One region of the Xanthobacter sp. genome, then DNA from elsewhere that is predicted to be linked to it. Evidence: predicted binding sites of a transcription regulator. Region 1 holds the regulator's gene; the other holds the start of a gene.
What was found. Region 1 encodes LexA, which represses DNA repair genes until DNA is damaged. Its sites were predicted from a motif close to TGTTCNNNNTGTGTTCNG; they were not measured.

Region 1 (6,827 bases):
CCTCTTCGCCGGCCGGCGGCTGACCGGCCGCGACATCATGCTGGCCGCCGCCATGGACCATGCGACCGTGCCGGTCGCCCGCCGCCCGCGCGTCGCGCTGCTCCAGACCGGGGACGAACTGGTGCTGCCGGGCCAGGGCACCGGCAACGACAGCGAAATCGTCGTCTCCAACGCCTTCGGCCTCGCGGAACTCGCCCGCCGCGCCGGCGCCGATGTGACCGACCTCGGCCTCATCAAGGACGACCTCGCCGCGATCCGCGCCGTGGTGGCGCGGGCACTCTCCGGCGAGTTCGATCTCGTCGTCTCCTCCGGCGGCGCCTCGGTGGGCGATCATGACCTGATGGCCCCGGCGCTGAAGGCGGAAGGGGTCGATCTCTCGGTCCACAAGATCGCGCTCAGGCCCGGCAAGCCGCTCATGTTCGGCCATCGCGGCACCGTGCGGGTGCTGGGGCTGCCGGGCAACCCGGTGTCGTCCCACGTCTGCGGGATGGTCTACCTGGTCCCCCTCATCCGCGCCCTGCAGGGCGATTCCCGCCCCGGCCCCGAGACCGTGCCGGCGCGCCTCGCGGCCGACCTGCCGCCCAATGACGTGCGGCGCGATTTCATGCGCGCCACCCTCGAGCGCCGGGCGGATGGCTCGATCCACGCCATCCCCTGCGCCTCGCAGGACAGCGCCATGCTGAGCATTCTTTCCGCCGCCGACTGCCTTCTGGTGCGCCCGCCTTTCGCCCCGGCGGGCCGCGTCGGAGACCCCTGCGAGATTATTCCCTTCGCGGATTGAGCCCTTAACGGAGCCTTCACCACTTGCGGAACACAAAAGGAACAGATAAAGACTGTTCATGATTTGTTTCGCGGCGCACCGGGCTGGATGCGCCTTGAATCGGGACCGGCCGAGAGCGCCTGTTCCGCGGCGGTGCGTGCAAGGAACGGGGCCAGGGAATGCTCACTCGGAAGCAATATGACCTTCTGCGCTTCATCCATGAGCGGCTGAAGGAGACCGGTGTTCCCCCCTCCTTCGACGAGATGAAGGAAGCGCTGGACCTGCGCTCCAAGTCCGGCATCCATCGCCTCATCACTGCTCTGGAAGAGCGTGGCTTCATCCGCCGCCTGCCCAATCGCGCCCGCGCGCTGGAGGTGGTCCGCCTGCCCGACAGCGTGGCGCCGGGTCTCGCCTCCGCCCGCTCCGCAGGCCGGGGCTTCTCGCCCTCGGTCATCGAGGGCAGCCTCGGCAAGGTCCGCCCCGTGGCGGAGGATGACGAGGCGGGACAGGTGGTCTCGGTGCCGGTCATGGGTCGCATCGCCGCCGGCTCGCCCATCTCCGCCATCCAGAGCCGCAGCCATACGCTGAACATCCCGCCCGAAATGCTGGGCTCCGGCGAGCATTTCGCCCTTGAGGTGCGCGGCGACAGCATGATCGAGGCCGGCATCCTCGACGGCGACACGGTGCTGATCCGCAAGTGCGATTCCGCCGACACCGGCGACATTATCGTCGCGCTGGTGGACGACGAGGAAGCCACCCTCAAGCGCCTGCGCAAGAAGGGGGCCTCCATCGCGCTGGAGGCCGCCAATCCGGCCTACGAGACCCGCATCTTCGGTCCCGACCGCGTGCGCATCCAGGGCCGCCTGATCGGCCTCATGCGCCGCTACTGATCCTTATTTCTCCCGCGGGAGATCCGGAACGGGGTGAGGGGCGCGGTGGTCCACGCTCAACGGGCGCCTGCGCTTTTTTGAAGGCGTTGCCCCTCACCCCGACGCCTGGCAATTGTCGTGTCAGGGAGCGGTGGCGTCGGTCTGCGGATCGCCCGCATCGACCGCCCCCCGCTCCGGTGCGAGGTCCGGCGGCAGCGGTGCCATCCAAGGCCGGGACACCGAGGGGCTGCGGCTCCGCTCGGCCACGAGGGCACCATCGCGCAGGGTGAAGGCGAGCGTTCCGGTCCGCGCGAGTTTTTCCGGCGTCAGCACCTCGGCCGGGCAGGCCCGGGGCGGGGCATCGCGGGTCACGACCATGCGGGCATTCAGGCAGTCCGCCTCCAGGCTCTCGGCGCGCCGGGAGACGGCGATGGTTCCGCCGCCGGGCAGCGGCGCGGTGCAGCCGAGCGGGTCGCACATGAAGGCGGAGGCGAGGTCCTTGGTGCCGGCCGTCCGGCGGTCGCCCTCCCGCGTCAGCCATTGCTCCACCACCAGCTTCTGGCCCGAGGCGCCGAGCACGGAGAGCCGTCCATCCGGCATCCGCACCGCCACCGTCTGCGCATCGGGCGCGATGAGGAGGTCCGGTTTCAGCGGCGTTCCCGCCACCAGCGCGGCGAGGCCGAGGGGCACCAGCGCCGCGAAGGTGAGCACGCCGCGCAGCAGGCAGAGGGCCAGCAGCGCGAGGGAGAGCCAGAGCAGCGTTCCGGCACCGACGAAGGCGGCGCGGATATCGGCCCCCGGCAGGGTCCCCACCCAGTCGGACACCGCCGTCATGATCTCGATGCCCCGCCCCATCACCGGCCAGGCGAGGTGGTCCCAGCCGAACGGCATCAGCAGCACGCCCGCAAGGCCCGCCGGCATGACAAGGAAGGAGACGGCCGGCATCGCCGCGAGATTGGCGAGAAGCCCATAGGGCGCCACCCGCTGGAAGTGGAAGATGCCGTAAGGCGCCGTCGCCAGCCCCGCCACCAGCGAGGTGAGCGCCGTGCCGGCCACCAGCACGGCCACCCAGGACAGCACGGCTCCGGCAACGCCATCCGGCCGGGGTATCGCCCGCAAAGGCTGGAGCCGTTCATAGGCGGCGACGAGAGCGAGGGTGGCGGCGAACGACATCTGCGTTCCCGGGTCCAGCGCCGCCTCCGGCGTCAGCGCCAGCACCACCACCGCCGCGACACCCACCGAGCGCAGCGACAGGGACGGCCGCCCCACCAGCACGCCGGCCAGCACCAGCCCCGTCATCACGAAGGAGCGCTGCGCCGGCACGTCGTTGCCCGACAGCACGAGATAGAAGGCGCTGCCCGACAGCGCGATCAGCGCCGCGAATGACTTGATGGGCCACGACAAAGCCAGCCCCGGCACCAGCGCCAGCAGGCCCCGCGCCAGCGCGAACAGGGTGCCGGCCACCAGCGCCATATGCAGGCCGGAGATGGAGAGGATGTGCGAGAGGCCGGACACCCGCATGCTCTCCTCCACCGCGCGCGGAATGCCGGAGCGGTCTCCGGCCACCAGCGCCACCGCCACCTCCGCCGGCACGCCGGAAAGCGAGGCGCGGATGCGGTCCGACAGGCTCTGGCGCACCCCGTCCAGCGCCATGGCGAGCCGCACGGACAAAGGCGGATCGCGCGGCGCCGCCGCCTTGGGCCGGCCGAGCCCGTATCCGATGGCGCCGATGCCCTGGAACCACGGCGTGCGGCCGAAATCATGGGCGCCCGGCATGGCCGGGCCGGAGGGCGGCAGCAATTGCGCCAGCTGGGTCACATGGCTGCCCACCGGCGGCGCCCACCCCTTGCGGAGCGAGAGGCGCACCAGCGCCGGCGCGTTTTTGAGCCCGCGCACGGCGTCGCCATCGAGCCGCAGCAGGATGCGGTCGCCCGTGGTCCGCCGCTCCACCCGCTCGATGAAGCCGGAGAGGCGCACCGGGGTCTTGGGCGGCACCACCATCTCATGGGCGATGAAAGCGGTGCGCACCCCGCCGGCCGCGAAGCCGGCCATGGTAGCGAGGAGCACCGCGGCGGCCCCGAACATCATCGGCCGCGCCCGCGCGCCCCAGGCCGCCGCCGCGAACAGGGCCACGAGGACGAGGCTCGCGGTGAGCGAAGGTTCGGTGGAGGCGCCGAAATAGAGCAGGATTCCGGCGGTGAAGGCGGCCGGCAGCCACAGGATCAGCCGGCCGGACGCCGCCTCGGCCACCACGTCATGGGCGATGCGGGCCTTCAGCGCGTCGGCGAGGCGTGAAAGCCCACGCGTGGAAAGCACCGGGAGCGCGCCCGCAGCTCCCCGTCCCCCTGCCCGCGCGCCGCCTGAAGCCCGCTCGTCCATCCCCGCCCGCCGGGGGCCGGGCTGGGTCGCGCCCGTCCCCACCCCATGTTCCTTGTGCCCCGCCTCTATGCTACACGGGCGCCTCCCGCGCGCCATGTGGTTCGGTTTGCGTTCCGCAGGGCCGCCCGCGCGTCTTCCGTCCAAGCGGACCCAATCCCGCCGAGCCCCGCCCGATGTCGCAGATCGTCACCCGCTTCGCCCCCTCGCCCACCGGCTTCCTGCATATCGGCGGGGCGCGCACGGCGCTGTTCAACTGGCTCTACGCCCGCCACACCGGCGGCAAGATGCTGCTGCGCATCGAGGACACGGACCGCCAGCGCTCCACCAAAGAGGCCATCGACGCCATCATCGAGGGGCTCTCCTGGCTCGGCATCGATTGGGAGGGCGAGCCCATCTACCAGTTTGCCCGCGCCGAGCGGCATCAGGCCGCGGTGGCGGAGATGCTGGCGAAGGGCAACGCCTATCGCTGCTACGCCACGCCCCAGGAGTTGGACGAGATGCGCGAGCTGGCCCGCAAGGAGGGCCGCCCGCCGCGCTATGACGGCCGCTGGCGCGACCGCGATCCCTCCGAGGCGCCGGCCGATCGCGCGCCCGTCATCCGCCTGCGCGCCCCGCAGGAGGGCGAAACGGTGATCGACGACATGGTGCAGGGCACCGTGACCTTCCCCAACAAGGACCTCGACGACCTCGTGCTGCTGCGGTCCGACGGCACGCCCACCTACATGCTGGCGGTGGTGGTGGACGACCACGACATGGGCGTCACCCACATCATCCGCGGCGACGACCACCTCACCAACGCCGCCCGCCAGACGCAGATCTATCGCGCGCTCGGCTGGGACGTGCCGCGCATGGCGCACATCCCGCTCATCCACGGGCCGGATGGCGCCAAGCTCTCCAAGCGCCACGGAGCGCTGGGCGTCGATGCCTATCGCGACATGGGCTATCTGCCGGCGGCACTGCGCAACTATCTCGTGCGCCTCGGCTGGAGCCACGGCGACCAGGAAGTGTTCTCCACCGACGAGATGGTCGAATTCTTCGACCTCGACAAGGTGGGCCGCTCGGCCGCGCGCTTCGACTTTGCCAAGCTGGAAAGCCTCAACGGCCACTACATGCGCGCCTCTAGCGATGCCGAGCTTTTGGCTGCCATCGACGCGCTCGTGCCCTACCTGCCGGATGCCGCGCACCGCCTGCCGCGCATGACGGACACCCGCCGCGCCCAGCTCGCTGCCGCCATGCCGGGGCTGAAGGAGCGGGCGAAGACGCTGGTCGAGCTGCTCGACAATGCCGAGTTCATCTTTGTCGAGCGGCCCATCCCGCTGGACGAGAAGGCGACCACGCTGCTCTCGCCCGAGGCCCGCGCCCATCTCGGCCGCCTCGTGCCGCTGCTGGAAGCCGTGGACTGGAGCGCCGCCGCCACCGAGGAGGTGGTGCGCCGCTATGCCGAGGCGCAAGGCGTGAAGCTCGGCGCCGTGGCCCAGCCGCTGCGCGCCGCGCTCACCGGCAAGTCCACCTCCCCGCCGGTGTTCGACGTGCTCGCCGTGCTCGGCCGCGAGGAGAGCCTCGGCCGGCTCCGGGATCAGGCGATTTGAAGCCGGCCGCCGTCACCGTCGCACTGGATCTGAAGGGGCTGAAATGCCCCCTGCCCGCCCTGCGCACCCGCAAGGCGCTGGCGCAGGCGGCGGCGGGCACCCGGCTCGTCGTCACCTGCACGGACCCCATGGCGGTGATCGACATTCCCCACCTCGCGCACGAGACGGGCGCGGTGCTGGAAAAGCAGGAGGTCGAGACCGGCCTCCTGACCTTCGTGCTGGTGAAGCCGGCCTGAGAGAGCTTTGCGCCGCACGGGCTTTTCGTGCGTCACGCTCAAGCGCCGCGCGGGCTTTTAGCGCGTCTCGCTCAGGCGCCGCGCGGGCTTGAACTCACGCCGTCAGCGGCAGCGCCCGCTCCACCAGCCGCACCCAATAGGACGCGCCGTAGGGAATGGCGGCGTCGGCAAAGTCGTACTGCGGATGATGCAGTCCGGCGGATGGGCCATTGCCGATGAAGATGTAGGCGCCGGGCTTCTCTTCCAGCATGTAGGCGAAGTCCTCGGCCGCCATCAGCGGCGGCGCGGCGGCGTCCACCTCCGAGGCGCCGGCCACCTCGCTCGCCACCTCGGCGGCGAAGGCCACCTGATCGGCATGGTTGCTGGTGACGGGATAGCCTTCCTTGAAGCTCACCGTGGCGGTGGCGCCATAGGCCGCGGCGACGCCTTCCGCCACCTGCCGGATGCGCTCGCGCAATTGGGCGCGCACCCCCTGGTCCAGCGTGCGGGCGGTGCCGACGAGGGTGGCCGAGGGCGGCAGCACATTGTCCGCCTCGCCCGCATGGAACATGGCGATGGAGACCACCGCCGCCTCCAGCGGGTCCACATTGCGCGAGACGATCTGCTGCAGGGCCATGACGATGGCGGCGCCGGTAAGCACCACGTCCACGCCCTGGTTGGGCCGCGCCGCATGGGCGCCGCGCCCGTCCACCACGATCTCGATATGGTCGGCCGAGGCCATGATGCCGCCCGGCCGCATGGCGAAGCGGCCCACCTCCAGCCCCGGCAGATTGTGCATGCCGTAGACCTCGCGGACGGGGAAGCGGGCGAACAGCCCGTCGTCGATCATCGCCTTGGCGCCGGCCCCGCCCTCCTCCGCCGGCTGGAAGATGAGCACCGCCGTGCCGGAGAAGGCGCGGGTCTCGGCGAGGTGGCGCGCGGCGCCGAGCAGCATGGCGGTGTGGCCGTCGTGGCCGCAGGCGTGCATCTTGCCGGGCGTCTGCGAGGCATAGGC
Region 2 (6,827 bases), on a different contig from region 1:
CGATGTAGGCGGTGAACAGGCGCGATTGCATGAGGAGGCGGGCGGCGACGATGCCGTAGCCCACCACGCCGAAATAGCGCTTGGCCTCTCGCGTGAGTGCGCGGGCAAGATCGGCGGAAAAGCCGATGCTTGCCACGTTCAGGAAGGGATGGCCGTTCACGTCGCCCAGGTCGATGAAGCGGGGCGCGTGGTCGAGGATGACCCGCGCCGCCGCCAGCGGATCAGTGGGAATGGAGAGGGTGAGGGCGAAGTCGTTCGCCGTGCCGAGCGGCAGCACTCCCAGGGGAAGCTGGGTGTCGTAGAGGCCGGACGCTGCCGCATTGAGCGTGCCATCGCCACCGCCGAGGATGACGAGATCAACCTCGGGCGCGCGGGCGCGCAGCACATCCGAGACTTCGCCTGACGGCGGCAGCGGGGCTTCGAGAAGATCGATGCCGGTCTCAAGGACGGCGCGCACGGCATCAAGCGGCAGAGCGCCGTTGCGGGCGTGCGGATTGACCATGAACAGCGCACGCCGTCGGCTCTTCGGGCCTTGTGCGGTCATGCTCAAACGGGTCTCGGCGATGCGGAGGGAACCATGGGGCCTCTGGACGGAGCGCGGATATCACGCCTGATCCGACATCACGCAGGAGACCTGCGCCAGAGGGGCCCGGACCGGTGAGCGAGGAAATAGGGGCTTTAGCCCGTTCACCAAAGGGGATGTGGCGGAATGTCGCGGTGCGGCGGCTTCGGCTCGGGCGGAATGGCGGCCGGCGGGACATTCGGGAGGACGGGCCGATGGAAACAGAGGGAGGAGAGCGGGGGCGTTGCTCTCCTCCCTCTCGCATCAGTCAGGACCAGGGTTGCGGCACCGGGTCATGACCGAACCGATCGGCGGGAAAGGAAGGGAGGAGAGCGGGGGCGTTGCTCTCCTCCCTCGGTTCGTTCAGCGCGTGGGTTGCGGTTCCAAGCGATGACCGAACGGTTTGGTTCGATGAATATTGACATAGCGCACCGCTTTCAGTCATGCAAGAACGAACTGAACGGTTCGGTCAGAAAAGTTGTGTCCCGCCCCTCCCCTGGGGAAGGCGGGGCATTCGCGGAGGGCAGCGTGTGTCATCGTTGCCATGGCCGCGGCTGAAGGTGCCGGGAAGGCGTCAACGTGCTTGCGCAGAGCCCGCGCGATCGCGGAGAACGAAGACAAGAGGAAGAGATCGGCGGAATGACGGACAGCGAAGGCGATATCGCACTCAAGCCGCAACAGGCGGCCGGCCGGGAGGATTGCGGCCCGTGTGATGCGCATGAAGCCGGCTCCGGCGCGGGCCAGGACCCCGAGAAGCGCAGCCAGATCCTCTCCGGCGCGCGGCAGGTGTTCTTCGATCGCGGTTTCGATGCCGCCAGCATGGGCGACATCGCCCGCGCGGCCGGCGTCTCCAAGGGCACGCTCTACGTCTATTTCGAGAACAAGGAAGACCTGTTCGCCGAGCTCGTCTCCAGCGAATGCGGCGAGACCGCCGAGCGCATGTTCGTGGTGAATCCCGACGAAGCGGACATCGAGGCGGCGCTCACCGAGATCGGCCGCTCCTTTGTCACCGCCATCCTGCGGCCCAGCAGCATCGCCCTTCTGCGGACCGTCATCTCCATCTCCGGAAAGTTTCCGGACGTCGGTCGGCGCTTCTTCGAAGCGGGGCCGTGCGAGGGGATTACCCGTCTCTCGGTGTTCCTGAAGGCCAAGGTGGAGCAGGGGCTGCTGGATATCGAGGATGTGAACCAGGCGGCGAGCCAGTTTCTCACCCTCTGCAAGGATGGCGTGACCATTCCCGTCCTCGTCGGCGCACCGGATGCGCCCGATCCGGCGGTGGTAGAGAAGTCTGTGCGCGGCGCCGTCCGTGTATTCCTGCGTGCTTACGGCAGCGACCGCCGCACGGCGCCCTGACGGTCAAGCGCCGGGCAGCATCAGCCGGCCCTCGGCATCGAACGGAAAGAAGGGATTGTGGGCGACCTCCCACAGATGCCCGTCGGGGTCGGCGAAATAGCCGCTCGTTCCGCCCCAGAACACCTTCTCCGCCGGCTTCACCACGCGCCCGCCCGCCGCCTCCGCCCGCGCGATCAGGGCCTCGGCCTCCTCCGGCGATCCCACATTGCAGGCGAGCGTGAGGCCGGCGAAGGGCTGCGGCGGGGTATCCGCCAGCGTCGCATCCTCGGCGAGGCGCCCGCGCGGAAAAAGGCTCAGTACCACATTGCCCGCATGGAAGAAGGCGACATTGCCGGCTTCTCCTTCTCCGGCCTTGCTCTCCACGAGGCCGAGGGCGCGATAGAATGCGGCGGCGCGCGACAGGTCGGAAACGCCGAGCGTGACGAGGTGGAGTCTGAGATCGGGTGCGGTCATGCTGGGCTCTTCAAGCGAACAGGTCGAGCTGCTCGCCCGCCTGCTTGGGGTGGCGGAAGTGTGCGGTGGTCAGCTTCAGTCCCCGCCCCGCGAGGCCGAGGCGGCGGGCGGCGATCTCGAACCTGCGGCCCACCGTCCAGGCATAGGGGCCTTCCCCCCGCCCTCGCTTGCCGAAGGTGGAGTCGTAATCCTTGCCGCCGTGCATCTGGCGGATGAGGTTCAGCACGTGGCGGGCCTTGTCCGGGAAATTGGCCACCAGCCATTCCCGGAACAGGTCGGCGATCTCCAGCGGCAGGCGCAGCATCACATAGCCGGCCTCGGATGCCCCGGCGGCCTTTGCAGCGTCGAGGATGCGCTCGATCTCCATGTCGTTCAGCGCCGGGATCAGCGGCGCGGTCAGGACCGCGGTGGGAATGCCGGCGTCGGCGAGCCGGCGGATGGTGCCGAGGCGCACATGGGGACTGGCGGCGCGCGGCTCCATGGTGCGGGACAGGTGCGGGTCGAGCGTGGTCATGGAGATGGCGACCTTGGCGAGGCCCTTTTCCGCCATCGGTCCGAGGATGTCGATGTCGCGCACCACCAGCGCCGATTTGGTGACGATGCCCACCGGATGGCCGAAGTCCGCCAGCACCTCCAGGATGCGCCGCGTCAGCTCATAGCGCCGCTCGATGGGCTGGTAGGGGTCGGTATTGGTCCCCATGGCGATGACGCGCGGCTTATAGGACGGGTGCGACAGCTCCCGCGCGAGCAGTTCCGGCGCGTCCGGCTTCACGAACAGCTTGGTCTCGAAATCGAGCCCTGCGGAGAGGCCCTGATAGGCGTGGGTCGGCCGCGCGAAGCAATAGATGCAGCCGTGCTCGCAGCCCCGGTAGGCGTTGATGGAGCGGTCGAAGGCGATATCGGGCGACTGGTTGCGCGTGATGATGGTGCGGGCCCGCTCCTCCGTGACCTCCGTGCGGAAGGGCGGCAGGTCTTCCAGCGTCTGCCAGCCGTCGTCGAACAGCACGCGGGCGGCGGGCTCGAAGCGCCCGGCGGCGTTGGAGACCGCGCCCCGGCCGCGCCGCCGTTCCGCCTCCACGCCGGTCCCGACCTCGCCGTCCAGCGCCGGCGGCAGGGCAGGGGGCGGCGCTCGGCGTTCCTCGGCGAGCCGGCCCATGATCCGATCGCTCCGGGTCTTCACCGGCGGCGAGGCGATGCGGGCGTCGCTGGACGCAGCCTTGGGCTGTGCTGCCTTGGGCTGTGCCGCCTTGGCGGGAGCTGCCTTGGCGGGAACAGCCTTGGCAGGAACGGCCTTGGGCGATGCCGTCCTGGTGGCCTTCAGGGCGGGAGCGATCGGCGCGGCAATTGGTCCCCCCGGAACGGGCGGGGCGGCTGCGCGCGGGCCGTGGGAATCGGATGCGGGGCTCATGCTTAAAAAGCTAGCACCGAAAACGGAACATAACAAGAACATGTGCGGCGGCGCGAGGGGCTCGCGGGCCACGCCGTTCAATCTGGCATACTGTACACCAGAAGGCAGTTGCCAGACATTCCCATCTCCGGTAAAGGCGTCAGAAGACGCTTAGGAGCAGGGGGATAAGATGGCTGAACACGCCACGATCGAATACGCCACGGCAGACGGTAACGATTATCCCGAGCACGAGCGCACCTACGCCATGTTCACCGCCCTCGCCAAGTGGGGCACCATCGGCGTTGCTGCCATCCTCGTCCTGATGTGGATTTTCCTCCTCTGACCCGCTGAGCGGCCGGAGCACCGGAGACATCAAGAAATGAAAATCGCTGTTCCCGCCGAGATCGATCTCGGCGAGCCGAGGGTTGGCGCGACCCCGGATACGGTGAAGCGTCTCGTCGCACTGGGCGCATCCGTGACCGTGGAGAGCGGCGCGGGCGTGAAGTCCGGCATTCTCGATTCCGACTTCGTGGCGGCAGGGGCCGCCATCGCCCCGTCGGCGGCGGATGCGCTGAACGGCGCCGAAGTCGTACTGAAGGTTCGCCGGCCGACGGAAGCCGAACTTTCGTCGTACAAGCCCGGCGCCCTGGTCCTCGCCATCATGGATCCCTATGGCAATGACGCGGCGCTCGCCGCCATGGCCAATGCCGGGATCGCCTCCTTCGCCATGGAGCTGATGCCGCGCATCACCCGTGCGCAGGTGATGGACGTGCTCTCCTCGCAGGCGAACCTCGCCGGCTATCGCGCGGTGATCGATGCGGCCGCCGAGTTCACCCGCGCCCTGCCGCAGATGATGACCGCCGCCGGCACCGTTCCGGCCGCGCGCGTCTTCGTCATGGGCGCCGGCGTCGCGGGCCTCCAGGCCATCGCGACGGCCCGCCGCCTCGGCGCCATCGTGACCGCCACCGACGTGCGGCCCGCCGCCAAGGAACAGGTCGCCTCGCTGGGCGCCAAGTTCGTCGCGGTGGAGGACGAGGAGTTCAAGCAGGCCGAGACCGCGGCCGGATACGCCAAGCCCATGTCGGCGGAGTATCAGGCCAAGCAGGCTGCCCTCGTCGCCGAGCACATCAAGAAGCAGGACATCGTCATCACCACCGCCCTGATCCCGGGCCGGCCTGCGCCGCGCCTCGTGACGGCGGAGATGGTGGCCTCCATGAAGCCGGGTTCCGTGCTGGTCGACCTCGCGGTCGAGCGCGGCGGCAACGTCGCCGGTGCGGTGGCGGGGCAGGTGGTCGAGGTGAACGGCGTGAAGATCGTCGGTCATCTCAACGTGCCGGGCCGCATCGCCGCCTCGGCCTCGCCGCTCTACGCCAAGAACCTGTTCAACTTCTTCGAGACGATGGTGGACAAGGCGTCGAAGGCGCTGGCCGTCAAGTGGGACGACGAGCTGGTGAAGGCCACGCTCCTCACCCGTGACGGCGCCGTCGTGCATCCGAACTTCGCACCCAAGAATCCCGCAGCGACCAGCGAGGGAGCGGCCTGATGAATCCCGCCACAGCCCAGACCGCGGCGGATGCCGCAATGCAGGCCCGCACCGCCGCCGAGATCGCGCGGCAGGCGGCGGAAGCCGCGCAGCTCTATGCCGACCAGGCGGCCTCTGCCCTCGGCGCGGCGGCCCATGCGGCGACCGGAGGGGCCATCGACCCCTTCGTGTTCCGCCTCTCCATCTTCGTGCTCGCGGTGTTCGTGGGCTACTACGTGGTGTGGTCGGTGACCCCGGCGCTGCACACCCCGCTCATGAGCGTCACCAACGCCATCTCGTCGGTGATCGTCGTGGGCGCGCTGCTCGCTGTCGGCGTGACCACGGTGGGCGATTCCAGCCACGCCTGGGGCGCGCGCATCTTCGGCTTCGTGGCGCTCGTCTTTGCCTCGGTGAACATATTCGGCGGGTTCATGGTGACCAGCCGAATGCTCGCCATGTACTCCAAGAAGAAGTGAGGCGAGGCACATGACCGCGAACCTCGCCGCCCTGCTCTACCTCGTCGCAGGCATTCTCTTCGTGCTGGCCCTGCGCGGCCTCTCCCATCCGACCACCTCGCGGCAGGGCAACCTGTTCGGCATGGTGGGCATGGGCATCGCCATCCTCACCACGCTCGCGCTCTCCCCGCCGTCCGACGGGATCGGCTGGGTGCTGGTGCTCGCCGGCATCGGCATCGGCGGTGGCGTCGGTGCCGTGGTGGCCAAGCGCATCGCCATGACGGCGATGCCGCAGCTGGTCGCCGCCTTCCACTCGCTCGTCGGCCTCGCCGCCGTGCTGGTGGCCGCGGCCGCGCTCTATGCGCCGCGCGCCTTCGGCATCGGCGATCCCGGCCACCTGCACGGGGCGAGCCTCGTGGAGATGTCGCTGGGCGTGGCCATCGGCGCGATCACCTTCACCGGCTCGATCATCGCCTTCGCCAAGCTCAACGGCAACATGAGCGGCAAGCCGATCATGTTGCCGGCGCGCCACCTCATCAATGGCGGCCTGGCCCTGCTGCTGCTGATCCTCATCGTCGCGTTCGTGCTGACCGGCTCGATCACGCTGTTCTGGATCATCACGCTGCTGTCGCTGATCCTCGGCGGCCTGCTCATCATCCCCATCGGCGGCGCGGACATGCCCGTCGTGGTGTCGATGCTGAACTCCTACTCGGGCTGGGCGGCGGCCGGTATCGGCTTCACCCTGGGCAACACCGCGCTCATCATCACCGGCGCGCTGGTGGGCTCCTCGGGCGCCATCCTGTCCTACATCATGTGCAAGGGCATGAACCGGTCCTTCATCTCGGTCATCCTCGGCGGCTTCGGCGGTGACGCCGCTGCGGCCGGTGCTGCCGGCCAGGCCGAAGCCCGCCCGGTGAAGCAAGGTTCGGCCGATGACGCCGCCTACATCATGAAGAACGCCGAGAAGGTCATCATCGTGCCCGGCTACGGCATGGCGGTGGCGCAGGCCCAGCACGCGCTCCGCGAGATGGCGGACCTGCTCAAGGAGGAGGGCGTCGAGGTCAAGTACGCCATCCACCCGGTGGCGGGCCGCAT

Region 2: a site for LexA is predicted at 3,800-3,817, ahead of ACE3QW_RS21405 (PA0069 family radical SAM protein). Genes of this name have one in related genera too.

What each region holds. Positions count from the first base shown of each region.
Region 1 covers NZ_JAYRPE010000041.1:81,130-87,956, forward strand. Annotated here, with positions in the region: gene glp (gephyrin-like molybdotransferase Glp) at 1-781, shown strand, start outside; gene lexA (transcriptional repressor LexA) at 940-1,650, shown strand; gene ACE3QW_RS13095 (ComEC/Rec2 family competence protein) at 1,771-3,945, opposite strand; gene gltX (glutamate--tRNA ligase) at 4,182-5,597, shown strand; gene ACE3QW_RS13105 (sulfurtransferase TusA family protein) at 5,594-5,833, shown strand; gene ACE3QW_RS13110 (M20 aminoacylase family protein) at 5,928-6,827, opposite strand, start outside.
Region 2 covers NZ_JAYRPE010000072.1:92,515-99,341, forward strand. Annotated here, with positions in the region: gene ACE3QW_RS21390 (lipid kinase) at 1-544, opposite strand, end outside; gene ACE3QW_RS21395 (TetR/AcrR family transcriptional regulator) at 1,202-1,915, shown strand; gene ACE3QW_RS21400 (VOC family protein) at 1,919-2,368, opposite strand; gene ACE3QW_RS21405 (PA0069 family radical SAM protein) at 2,379-3,524, opposite strand; gene ACE3QW_RS21410 (aa3-type cytochrome c oxidase subunit IV) at 3,946-4,098, shown strand; gene ACE3QW_RS21415 (Re/Si-specific NAD(P)(+) transhydrogenase subunit alpha) at 4,135-5,298, shown strand; gene ACE3QW_RS21420 (proton-translocating transhydrogenase family protein) at 5,298-5,753, shown strand; gene ACE3QW_RS21425 (NAD(P)(+) transhydrogenase (Re/Si-specific) subunit beta) at 5,764-6,827, shown strand, end outside.